Regions from separate parts of the Silvimonas soli genome, predicted to be linked through region 1. Evidence: predicted binding sites of a transcription regulator. Region 1 holds the regulator's gene; each other region holds the start of a gene.

Region 1 (4,197 bases):
CGCACGATGCCGTCGGTCACAGAGAATTCGGAGTGCAGGCGGAGATGGATAAATGCAGGGGTATTCATAGCGCCGATTCTATCACCCCTCGCCGTGCCAGGCATGCCCCGAGGAGTGCGCGTGTGGGATCCCTCTGGCTTGCTCGGTGGCCAAAGTTACGTTATGTTGTTGATATCAATGGGAGTGTTTTATGGATTCCGCATCTTCTGCATCAACGGCAAGCAGCTTGCTAAATTCTCTGGTTCTGCAACCCGCAGCGACCAACGTGGCTGTTGGCGTCGGGGTAATGAAAAAAGCCAACGACGCGCAGGCCTCGGCAGCGCTGAGCTTGCTGCAGGCATTACCGCCGGTGCCGCAATATAACAACCCGACTAATCTGGGCAACGCGGTAGATACCAAGGCGTAATGGGGAGTCTCCCCGCGCGTGAGTTGGTGGTTCAGCCACCGGATTAAAAATACGACCTGAGGGTCGTTTTTTTTCGTCTGAAGATTATTTTGTGCGCCGCACAAATATTGCATTGACATGTATCGGCGTTCTGCCACAATGCTTCCAGATGTTGCGTTGCACAAATCCTAAAGGAAAGATCATGACGTTTGGTTCCAACCGTTTTGCCGAAGAGTTTTCCCGCGCTCAACAAGTCGGGATCGAGCGGTCCTTGAATTACGCACAGACCTTTCTGGCCGGTGCGGAGCGTTTGTGGGGCGTGCAGCTGGGCTTTGCCAAGACTGTGGCTGCCGATAACGTTGAGGCGATCAAAGCCTTCTCGCAGACCAAAGATGTGCAGGGTGCTTTGGCATTACAGCGTGGCCTGGTCGAGCCGCTAATTGAAAAAGCCACTGCCGCATGGCGTGAATCCATTGGCATTGCGCAAGCAACCCAACAGGCCTTGAGCGAATTGGTCGAACAGCAAGTCAAAAAATCTGGCGATGAGGTGCTTTCCGGATTTGACGCATTCGCTGATCAAGCGCCCGCCGGTGCCGAAGGCATCAAAGTGTTGCGCAATGGCGTAGCGGCTTCGCTGGACGCTTATGGCACAACAGTAGCCGCTGCGCGCAAGCAGAGCGAAGAGTGGGTTGCCACTGTAGTACAGAATGTGACTAAAGCAGCGCCTGCGGCGAACGGTCGTCGCAAAGCTGCTTGAGCAAATGTTTTAACGTTTCAAAGCGCATATCTGCCGATTGCGATTATGGCCCTCTGACGAGGGCCATTTTTTTTGCCAACGCACCACCGATACTGGCTTAGCCTTGTGCTGTTGAAGTGTCAGGACGCGGTTGCGGCGGACGGGCTTGGGACGACTGGGAGTATCAGCAGCCACTGTGCTAGCTCCCTCGCCAGTGCATTAGAGCTACCTTGGAGCAAGAGGCCACTTTGCGCGGCGTGCCATGGAGTGAACGGCTCGGTGTCGAGGGCCAGGTAATCCCGCGCCTCTCGCTGCAGCTTCTCAAAACCGCCGTGAACCAGGTATTGCCAAGACTGCAGATCAAACGGCGTGCTGCCGGGTTGCTGCAACGCGCGCTGTAACCACAACCAGACCTCTCCAGACTGCATTAGGCAGGCACCGCTTGTGGTCTGCAAAAACGCGCCAGCCCCGGGGCCGCCTGCGTGAAGCCATGCGTTGGGCAGGGCTGGCGACAACGCTGCAATGATGGGTTCGGCTATTGCAAGGTCACTGTGCTTTGCACCGACAGCGAGCATCCAGCCGTAGATTTGCCCGAGGGGGTTTTGCAAGTTGCCGGCTATATCCAGCAGATGCCAGCCCTGTGCATCGGCTTGGCTTTTCCATGCCAGATATTCCGCGAGCCCTTGCGGGTTCACCAACACCAACGTGCTGTCGGGGGTGGGTGCAGGCGGCAAAGCAGTTGGAGTTTCTGCCGGAAATACCGGCACCCCCAATCCTGATCGCGCCAGGCGGCCAAGGATGGAGGATGCGAGCGCCGCTGGGGCAACCAGGCAAACTTGCGTGAGCATTGGAATCAGGCAGTCAATTGCTTTGACAGTTGTTCATCAATTGTTTCAAGCCTTCGGTGTCTTTCAGTTCGATGAGCCTGTTCTGTACTCGAATCAGACCATTGTCCTGGAAGCGCGATAAGGTTCTGCTTACCGTTTCCAGCTTCAGGCCGAGGTAGCTGCCGATTTCTTCGCGCGTCATGCGCAGATGAAAGCTGCTGTGCGAATAGCCACGTAAGGCAAAGCGCTGCGAGAGATTGAGCAAGAACGCAGCAATCCGTTCCTCTGCCTTCATATTGCCCAACAGCAGCATTACGCCATGATCGCGGACGATTTCGCGGCTCATCATCTTGTAAAGATGGCGTTGCAGGTTGGGAATACGGCGCGACATGGATTCGATTTCAGCAAAGGGCAGTTCGCATACTTCGCTATCTTCCAACGCAACTGCGTCACAAGTGTGATGGTCGGTGCTGATTGCATCCATGCCCATCAACTCACCATTCATGTGAAAACCGGTCACTTGTTCGCGACCATCTTCAGAAACGATGCTGGTTTTGAAGAAGCCGAGGCGCACTGCATAGAGTGCATGGAACGGCTCACCGGCACGGTAGAGTGCTTCGCCGCGCTTGATGGGGCGGCCCTGGCTGACCAATTGATCAACTTGTCGCATTTCTTCGGGCGACAAGCCAATGGGCAGACACAGTTCACGCAAACTGCAATTTGAGCAGGCGTGCCGCAGTTGCTTGAGGCCGGTTTCGCGTAACTGAATTGGTGACAGCATGATGTTGTTCCACTATGACTTGAAATTTTTACGCCATTGCAGCGGCACCCTTACACAATCCTGTGTGCCGCTTCATCGAATTCTGTGCCGCTTATTGAGCCAGGTCACGTATCCTCGCAGTAGATGCTAGCATCATGCGAGTCGTATTGATTTGGATCAAGTAACTATGTCCCAGATGTAGGCAAAATCTTTACCCTGTGTTTTAGGGGTAGGACAAATGCATACAACACCGTTGATCCAGCAGGTCGAATTCGATCGATCTCTTGTCGAGCGCTACGATGGCAAAGGCCCTCGCTACACGTCTTATCCCACCGCAGACCGATTTGCCGAGCTTGAAACTGCCGATTATCGCGAGATGCTGTTGCATTCGCGTGTAGGTGAGGCGGACAAGCCTGCTTCTTTATATTTTCATCTGCCGTTTTGCAATACGATTTGCTATTACTGCGCTTGCAATAAAGTGATTACCAAAGATGAATCACAGGCAGTTAAATATACAGAGTATCTACAAAAAGAAATACAGCTTCACGTAAATATATTGCCATACCGAATGAAGGTTGGCCAGATCCACTTTGGGGGTGGTACACCGACTTTTTTGCCGGAAACCCAACTAGCCACTTTAATGCGCGCAATTAATGATAATTTCGACATTCTGACGGATGGCGAATATTCAATCGAAATTGATCCGCGCAAACTTGAATTATCAAAAATAGCGTTGCTGGCTGAAACGGGTTTTAACCGGGTGAGTGTTGGCGTTCAGGACTTTGACGAGAAAGTGCAGCGCGCCGTTAACCGGATTCAGAGTGAAGAGCAGACCCGCAAGGTGATTGACGCCGCGCGCGCTTCCGGGTTTCGTTCAGTCAGTATCGACTTGATCTATGGCCTGCCGTTCCAGTCTGTAGCTAGTGTCATGCAAACCATCGACCGGGTGCTGGACATCCATCCAGACCGCATTGCGCTTTATAATTATGCCCATTTGCCTGAGCGCTTCAAGCCGCAACGACGCATTGATACGGCCGCATTGCCCGACTCATCGGCCAAGCTGGATATACTGCATGCAGCCATCGACAAATTGACTGCCGCTGGTTACGTTTATATCGGCATGGATCACTTTGCATTGCCGGATGATGATCTTTCCATTGCCCAGCGCCGTGGTACTTTGCAGCGTAATTTCCAGGGTTATTCAACTTACGCGGAATCTGATTTGCTGGCATTTGGTGTATCCGGAATTGGTAAGGTTGGGGCCGGGTATTTTCAGAATTCAAAAAATATCGATGAGTATTACGAGATGCTCGATCGTAATCAATTGCCAATTGAGCGCGGGTATATTTTGAATATGGATGACTTGCTGCGCCGTTCGGTAATTCACGGATTAATGTGTCGCTTTAACCTCAATTTTGGACAGATTGAAACCGCCTGGTTACTGGATTTCAAAACCTACTTCGCCCCCGAAATGGGGCGGCTGTCACAG
Region 2 (4,197 bases), 270 kb from region 1:
GTTCCGTCAGAAATACTCCATGTACACCAGCAACAAGGGCTAATCCAGCGCTTGTGTTCTGTGTACCGCAAAAAAGGCAGCTCTTCGAGGCTGCCTTTTTTGTCTCTGTCATCCCCACGCATTGCCAGTTAGAATCGCCGCATGCTTACCTACGTCCCTGAAACCGAACGCGAACAACCGCTCCCGCCTGGGCAAAGTCCCTGGCAGTTGTTGTTGCTGTGTCTTGTGTGGTTGTTGCCTGGCCTGATCGGGCATGACCCGTGGAAGCCGGCTGAGCTGGAAACCGCCGCCGTCATCCAGCGTTTTCTGGATGGGCAGCATTGGTCGCTGCCGTGGTACGGCGATAGCGCCTATCTCATCCATGGCCCGCTTTACTACTGGACGGCCGCAATACTGGCCTGGCCATTATCCCGGATGGGGTTGGCTGTGCACGACGCAGCACGCCTTGTTACGGGCGTGTGGATGGCCCTGGCCATGTGGGGGCTGGGTCTGGCTGGTCGTGAGCTCTACGGGCGTCGCCAGGGCCGTGTGGCGGTCATGGCGTTGATCGGCAGTATCGGGCTCATTGTGTGGGGGCATCATTTGTCCCCCGATGTGATTTTGCTGTTCAGTTTTGCCTGGCAACTGTATGCGCTGGCTTGGGCGTTAAGGCAGCCGGTGCAGGGCGGGCTATTGCTGGGGATGTCCTGGTTGGTTCTGCTGCTGGGAGCGTCCTGGGGCGAGTTCTTACTCAGTCTGGTCACCGCTATGTCTCTGGTGGCTTTCCGCCCATGGCGGCGCCCGTGGTATCTAGCCACGCTGTTAACTGCCCTGGTCACCGCTGTGCCGCTCGGGTTGATTTGGGTGGTGGATCTCTATCAGTTCAGCCCGCCCGCGTTTCGGGTCTGGCTTAACTATTACGCATTTGGCGCATTTGGGGGGCTGGCTGCTTGGCAATCCTTCCACACCTTCGGTTTTTTCTTTTCAATCGTGTTGTGGTTTGCCTGGCCGGTTCTGCCGTTGGGTGTCTGGGGTGCCTGGTCCAACAAGGCTGAGTGGCGTTCGCCGAAACTGGCGCTACCGATAATGGCTTTGTTGTTGAACGCGTGCTGGCTGGCTCTGGCGGGCGATTTGATCGGCGAATCGTCATTGCTGATCGTACTTCCAGCTCTGTCTTTGTTGACCACGGTGGGGATCGATCGCTTGCGGCGCGGCGCCGCAGCGGCGCTCAACTGGTTTGGCATCATGACTTTTGGGGTCGGTACCTTTTTGTTGTGGTGTGCGTGGCTGGTTATCCAGACCGGAACACCCAGCAGCTGGGCCAGGACTTTGCTTGAGGCTAGCCCGGCCTGGCACCCGCACGTTGCGGTGATTGGGCTGGTATTTACGCTGGCAATCTCAGCGACATGGTGCTGGGTGCTGCTACGCAAGCGCTCGCTGGGACGCCTTGCGATCACCAATTGGGCGTGTGGCGTCACACTATTGTGGGGTGCATTGATTGGCTTGTGGCAGCCCTGGCTGGATGCTTCAAAGAGCTATCGTCCAGTGGTTGCAGCTTTGCAGGTGGCAATTAACTCGCAAAAACCAGGATGCATTGATGGATCGTTGATATCCGACTCAATGGCCGCTTCGATTGATTATTTTTCGGATATGCCGCTGCAACGGCGTGAGGTTGATGGCTGCCGCCTACAGTTGTTGTCTGGTGATCCGCCGCCGGGCTCTATGGTGTTATGGGATGGCGCGCGCCCAGGCGAGCGGCATGAGCATTTCTATCTGATTGATAAAACCCATTCTGCCGCTCAGTAGAGCCAGCGCTTGGCAGTGGCGAGCGACCCATAAAAAAGACCAGCAATTTGCTGGTCTTTTTTATGGGTCGTAACTGTAACGTTACGAGTGTTGCGGGTGATGATCTTCTTTTTTGATGGTGTCCGGATCAACAGCGTTCATCACATTGCGACGAACAAACAAGAAGATATACACCGCCATCACCAGAATGAAACCAATCGTGAACAGGCTCAACAGGCCAATATCAGAAAAAAACAGCGTTTCCCAAGGGGTGTTTTCCATGATGTGACTCCTGCCAGAACGAATTTGTAATGACACGATCATGGCGGGTCGGCGCTGAGTTGATATTGACGACAGTCAATTTGTTGCGGTCACAAATACCGAAATGTCATATTTTCGGCAAAGCGGTTTGCCGCTGTTTCAGTCACGAAAGTTCTGGAATTGCACCGGATAGTCAGTTACCGATTTGCGCACCAGCGCGATACATTCCTGCAGCAGATCACGCTTGGCGCCAGAGACGCGTACTTCATCGCCTTGAATCGCGGCCTGGACTTTGAGTTTGGAGTCCTTGATCAGCTTGACGATCTTCTTGGCTTCTTCACCGCTGATTCCGGTACGCACGGTGATCGCTTGTTTGACCTTGTTGCCGGATACCTTCTCGCTCTTGGCTTCATCCAGGCAGCGAATGTCCACGCCGCGCTTGGTCAGTTTGGCGGTGAGAATGTCTTTCACTTGATCGAGCTGGAAGTCGTTATCGGCAAACAAGGTCAGCACCTTCTCTGCCTGGTCTACACGCGCATCCGAGCCTTTGAAGTCAAAGCGGGTGCTCACTTCTTTGTTGGTTTGTTCCAGCGCATTGCGCACTTCAACGTCATTAACTTCAGAAACAATATCGAATGAGGGCATGGGATTCTCCTGCTAAATAATTCGGGGGTTGCCAATTTCAAAACGTAAATGGATCTATCTCAAGCGCCGGCAACATGGGGAGGTCGGTCACGCCGGGGTCAATGCCAAGTTGCGATAACAAAGTCGTCAGCTGACCACGATGATGGGTCTGGTGATTGAAAAAATGAGTAACCACAATCCACGCTGGCATGTTCAGGTCGCGCTGGTACATCGGGCTATGCCATTTGAAAGGCTGCTGCAGCCAGTCATCGCTGACACGCTCAGCCCATTGGTCGATCTCGGCATCAATGTGTCGACGCATCGCAACCAGTTCAGACCAACTGGCGCAGACCAGATGCCCAGCGGGGAAAATCGGCGCGGGTTGCTGGCTAAAGCGGGCCAGCCAGTTGCGATCACCGCGAATCAGATGATCCAGCGTGCCATGGACGGATTTGAAAAACGCACCTTGATCGGCGTGCCGAACATCATCGTCCAGAGTATTGGCCATGGCCAACAGGCGCTCATTCATCCAGCGATTGTAGCTGCTCATCAACTGCACATACGCTCGATTGATCATTTAGGTGCTTTGTCGGATGGGCCACGGGCAAGTGGCGATTCTAGCGATATTTACGACGCGGCCAAAGTGTCAGTGCCAGCCAGATAATCGCACACGGCAGACCGACCCAGGCCAATTCGCTCCAGAGTGTCGCAACTCCGCGGTGACTGAAGAAATGCGCGCCAATTGGCGACACCATCACAGGATGCACTGGAAAGAAAAATCGGGTACTGCTAAACGGCCACAAAGCGGCGACGCCCAAGCCACCGTCAGTGACTGCATCCAGCAGCAAATGCGTGACCGTGGTGAGCGTCAGGATTGTCCACCAGCGAAGTAGCGGGGGTCCGTGTCGTTGGCGCTGCCAGAGTGCCAGCAACAGGCCTAGGGTTATGGCAAAAACGATGGAATGAGTTGCGCCGCGGTGACCAAAGTCGCTGCCATAAGCAACGCCAAAACGAAAACCCAGTGTGTCCAGGTCCGGTGCCATTGAGCCAGACATGGCCAGCAGATAAAGCGAGCGGCTACGCCAGTGCGCGGGTAAGGTCCGCACAATTGTCGCAGCAACCAGGGCGTGGGTAACAATGGTCGTCATGAGGGTCGGTTGTTCTTTGTAAAAAACGCCCGTACCAACCGTGTCGGTACGGGCGCTGGATCGCGATTACGGCTTAGCCGAAATGGCAAACGTAATGCAGGGTTTCGAGTGTTTCGATATCGAAACTCGAATTGCCCGGTACGTTGAAAGACTCGCCGCCAGAGTAAACGCGTGCTTCGCTTTCGCCTGCCAGTTTGACGGCACACTTACCTGCAATCAGTTCCATGATTTCAGGTGCGCCGGTGTTGAATACCAGGGCGGACGGCAGGATCACGCCCACACTTTTTTTGGTGCCGTCTGCCAGAGTCAGGCTATGCGAAACGCACTTGCCGTCAAAATAGACATTGGCTTGTTTTGCCACGGATACGTTATCGAACTGCTGGGGTTGCTGGCTCATGAA
Region 3 (4,197 bases), 1.7 Mb from region 1:
GGGTTCCAGCGAAATTGTTGCGCCTGGGTTTCTGTCATCACCTGGACACAGACACGCCACTTGGGAAAGTCCCCCTTGTCGATGGCGTTGAACAGATCACGTTGGGCGTAATCCGGATCGGCCCCGGCCAGGCGGCCCGCTTCGCTCGGGTGCAGATTCTTGATGCCGGCCTTGTTCTTGAAATGCCACTTCACCCACACGCGCTCGCCAGCGGCGTTAATCAGGCTGAAGGTGTGGCTGGAGAAGCCATGCATAAAACGGAAGCCATCAGGCGTGCCCCGATCCGAAAACAAGATGAGAATCTGATGCAGCGCCTCGGGCGAGAGCGACCAGAAATCCCATTTGGCATTGGCGTCTTTCAGGTGCGTTTGCGGATTACGCTTCTGGGTGTGGATAAAGTCCGGGAACTTGAGCGGGTCTTTGATGAAGAACACTGGCGTGTTATTACCGACCATGTCCCAGTTGCCGTCTTCCGTGTAGAACTTCACCGCAAAACCGCGTGGATCGCGCTCGGTGTCGGCAGAACCAGACTCGCCACCCACCGTAGAAAAACGCAGGAATACCGGGGTTTCTTTGCCAAGCTCGCTGAACAGTTTGGCCCGCGTATGCGCGGTGATATCCGCAGTCACCCGGAAAGTGCCGAATGCGCCGGAGCCTTTGGCATGTACCACCCGCTCTGGCACCCGCTCACGGTTAAAGTGGGCCAGTTTTTCCACCAGATGAATGTCTTGCAGCAGCACCGGCCCGCGCGGGCCCGCAGTCACGCTGTTCTGGTTATCGGGAATCGGCTGGCCAAAATTGGACGTCAGAATCGGACGGTCAGACATGGTTAAGGCTCCTGAACTATGTGCTCTGAAAAGGGTTGGGACAGATGAACAATCCGGCTAATACGATCCGCTGTAATGCGCCCAAAGCTCTGCCCACTCGCTGCGTCTGAATAGCTGCATGATGCGCACTCTTGCCTGAGGGGATGAACTGATTGTGGGCGACGCCAGCCAATAATAAAAATTGAATATCCATACTTCTTTGGTAGTTAAAAACTATATTGCGACTCACCACCGTTGCCCGCTTTGATCGACCGCGAGGATCAACCACTTGGGGCGCTGCAATCGGTATAGACCGGATTTGGCCCAGATTTATGCAGAACTGGATAAACACTGCGTGCGATTAAATGGCATTGCATGTCGCCAGCGCCCGCCGCGTCAGGGCAATGGCATAATGCGAACATTTCCAGCACCGAGCGCATCATGGCTATCCTGATCAGTGGTTCCATTGCCTACGACACCATCATGGTGTTCCAGGACCAGTTCAAAAATCATTTGTTGCCTGACCAGCTACATATTCTTTCCATTTCGTTCCTGGTGCCGGAGATGCGCCGCGAACTGGGTGGTTGCGCCGGCAACATTGCCTATAGCCTGAAAGGCCTGGGCGATGAGCCGCTGATTGTCGGCACGGTCGGCAGCGACTTCGGCCCCTATGCCGCTCGCCTGGATAAACTGGGTATCTCCCGCGCCGGGATCCAGGAATTGCCAGAACACTTCACCGCGCAATGCTTTGTGACCACCGATCTGGACGACAACCAGATCGCCGCCTTCCACCCTGGCGCCATGAATCTGTCGCACTTCGTGCAACTCACTGAAATCGGCGTGCCGGTCACGCTGGGCATCGTCGGGCCGGATGGCAAGCTGGGCATGCAGGAACGCTGTCGCCAACTGGCCGCTGCTGGCGTGCCGTTTATCTTTGATCCGGGCCAGGCCATGCCGTTGTTCTCGGGCGAAGAAATGCTGGAAATGACCGAACAGGCCGACTACCTGACCCTGAACGATTACGAAGCCGAAGTGATGTCGAAAAAGACCGGCTTCTCGATTGCGCAATTGGCACAAAAGGTCAAAGCACTGATCGTCACTTATGGCGCAGAGGGTTCGGAGATTTTTGCCGATGGCCAGACTTATCGCATTCCGGCCGTCAAAGCCGAAGCGGTGGTAGACCCGACTGGTTGCGGTGACGCCTTCCGCGCCGGCTTGTTGCACGGTATCAGCCATGGCTGGGACTGGCCGAGCACCGGCAAGCTGGCGTCCCTCTTGGGGTCACTCAAGATCGCCCAGCGCGGTGCGCAGAATCATCACGTTGAACTGGCCGATATCAAGCAGCGTTATCAAGCGGCATTTGGTGAAAGCTGGCCCAGTTAACTGAGCCCCTGGCTTGGCAAAACCTCAGACCCGATACGCCGTCAGTAGTACATGACGGCGTATCGGGTCTTTGTTTTGGGCACTACCTGATATTCACCGCGTTCGCTTTGTCGGCACCTGCCAATTACAAGAATTCATCTTGATCAGGATTAAGGGCCATTCACGGCAACCAGCCTAAGCTGCTCCGCTTTGCCTCTGGCGGAGCGTTGCATGCGTGTTCCTCATCTGGTCTGCCCCGCTGGCAGCCTGCAAGCCCTGAAAAAAGCCGTGGACCACGGCGCCGATGCGGTCTACGTCGGCTTCAAAGACCCCACCAACGCCCGCAATTTTGCCGGACTCAATTTCACCGATCAGCAGCTCACCGAAGGCGTGCATTACGCCCACCAGCGCCAGCGCGAAGTGCTGGTGGCGATCAACACTTACCCGCAAGCCGGGCAAACCACACACTGGCATCGCGCCGTAGATCGCGCCGCCGATCTGGGCGCCGATGCAGTGATTGTTGCCGATATGGGTCTGCTGGAATACGCCACCCGCACGCATCCGCAATTGCGGCGCCATCTTTCGGTACAGGGCTCTGCCACCAACGCTGACGCGATCAACCTGGCCCGCGATCATTTCGGGATTTCCCGCGTGGTGCTGCCACGGGTGCTGACCCTGCCGCAAGTAGAGTACGTGGCCGCACATACCAAAGTAGAGGTCGAAGTATTCGGTTTTGGCAGCCTGTGCGTCATGGCAGAAGGCCGTTGCCAGCTGTCATCGTGGGCGACCGGTGAATCGCCTAATACCCACGGCGTGTGCTCACCCGCTGCGCATGTGCGCTGGGAGCAAACCGGCGGCACGCTCAACGCCCGCCTCAACGGCATTCTGATTGATCGCTTTGCCGAAGGCGAACCAGCTGGTTATCCGACCCTGTGCAAAGGCCGTTTTGAGGTCTCGGGTGATACGTATTACGCGCTGGAAGAACCCACCAGCCTGAACACGCTAGCGATCCTGCCAGAGCTATTACGTATCGGCGTCGCCGCCATCAAGGTCGAAGGCCGCCAACGCAGCCCGACCTACACCGCCCAGGTGACCAAAGTGATGCGTGAGGCCATCGATGCCGCAGCCAGCAGCCGTTATGCCGTCAAACCAGACTGGACCCGCCAACTGACCGACGTCTCGGAAGGGCATCAGCAAACGCTGGGCGCCTATCACCGGCCGTGGCGCTGAACCGGCAAACGTCTGCGGTCCCTACCAAACCAGAACAAGCAATGATCAAGGAAACGCGCATGAAAATCGCCTTAGGCCCTCTGCTGTATTACTGGCCGCGCAGCCAGGTCAGCGACTTTTACGCCGCCGCCGCCCACTGGCCGGTGGGCATCATTTATCTGGGTGAAGTGGTCTGTGCCCGCCGCCACGAGCTACGTACTGCCGACTGGATTGAATTGGCGCAAACGCTCCAGCAAGCAGGCAAAACTGTGGTGTTGTCGTCGCAAGCATTGCTGGAATCGGCGGGTGATTTGATCAGCCTGCGCAAACTGGCCGACGCCGGGTTCGCGCTGGAAGCCAACGACCCTGGCGCGGTCAAGATTGCGCAGGACGCGGGCGTGCCGTTTGTAGCTGGCCCGCATTTGAATATCTACAACGGCGCTACGCTGGATTGGTATGCCGCACGTGGTGCCACCAGCTGGGTGCCGCCAGTAGAAATGCCCGGCGCAGCATTACGCCAGTTGCTGGCAGAACGCAGTTGCAGCATTCCCACCGAAATTTTCGCCCATGGTCATGTGCCGCTGGCCTTTTCCGCCCGTTGTTTCACGGCACGGCATTTTGATCTGAGCAAAGATGCCTGTGAATTTCGCTGTATTGAACATCCGGACGGGCTGGACGTGAACACACGTGATGGTCGGCCGTTCTTGCGCATCAATGGTATTCAGACCCAATCCGCCGCTTGCCAAAGCCTGTTCAGCGCACTGCCAGAACTCAAAACCAGCGGCGTGGATGTTTTGCGCATCAGCCCGCAAGCGCACTT

Evidence for each region. The regulator FNR, encoded in region 1, switches genes on or off when oxygen is low (the NO sensors DNR and NnrR bind a similar motif). The targets are predictions, from matches to a motif close to TTGATNNNNATCAA.
Region 2: the regulator FNR is predicted to act here: its motif matches at 2,112-2,125, upstream of N7220_RS02395 (DUF3149 domain-containing protein).
Region 3: the regulator FNR is predicted to act here: its motif matches at 2,329-2,342, upstream of ubiU (ubiquinone anaerobic biosynthesis protein UbiU).

Annotation. Positions count from the first base shown of each region.
Region 1 is NZ_CP106736.1:254,731-258,927, reverse strand. Features, by position in the region: gene dnaE (DNA polymerase III subunit alpha) at 1-68, opposite strand, end outside; gene N7220_RS01120 (YjfB family protein) at 227-406, shown strand; gene N7220_RS01115 (phasin family protein) at 588-1,142, shown strand; gene N7220_RS01110 (hypothetical protein) at 1,262-1,888, opposite strand; gene fnr (fumarate/nitrate reduction transcriptional regulator Fnr) at 1,983-2,729, opposite strand; gene hemN (oxygen-independent coproporphyrinogen III oxidase) at 2,947-4,197, shown strand, end outside.
Region 2 is NZ_CP106736.1:528,223-532,419, reverse strand. Features, by position in the region: gene N7220_RS02405 (type B 50S ribosomal protein L31) at 1-43, shown strand, start outside; gene N7220_RS02400 (ArnT family glycosyltransferase) at 142-1,785, shown strand; gene N7220_RS02395 (DUF3149 domain-containing protein) at 1,867-2,046, opposite strand; gene N7220_RS02390 (YajQ family cyclic di-GMP-binding protein) at 2,185-2,670, opposite strand; gene N7220_RS02385 (DinB family protein) at 2,708-3,226, opposite strand; gene N7220_RS02380 (metal-dependent hydrolase) at 3,267-3,797, opposite strand; gene ppnP (pyrimidine/purine nucleoside phosphorylase) at 3,871-4,194, opposite strand.
Region 3 is NZ_CP106736.1:1,949,920-1,954,116, forward strand. Features, by position in the region: gene N7220_RS08920 (catalase) at 1-827, opposite strand, end outside; gene N7220_RS08925 (carbohydrate kinase family protein) at 1,248-2,189, shown strand; gene ubiU (ubiquinone anaerobic biosynthesis protein UbiU) at 2,400-3,398, shown strand; gene N7220_RS08935 (U32 family peptidase) at 3,458-4,197, shown strand, end outside.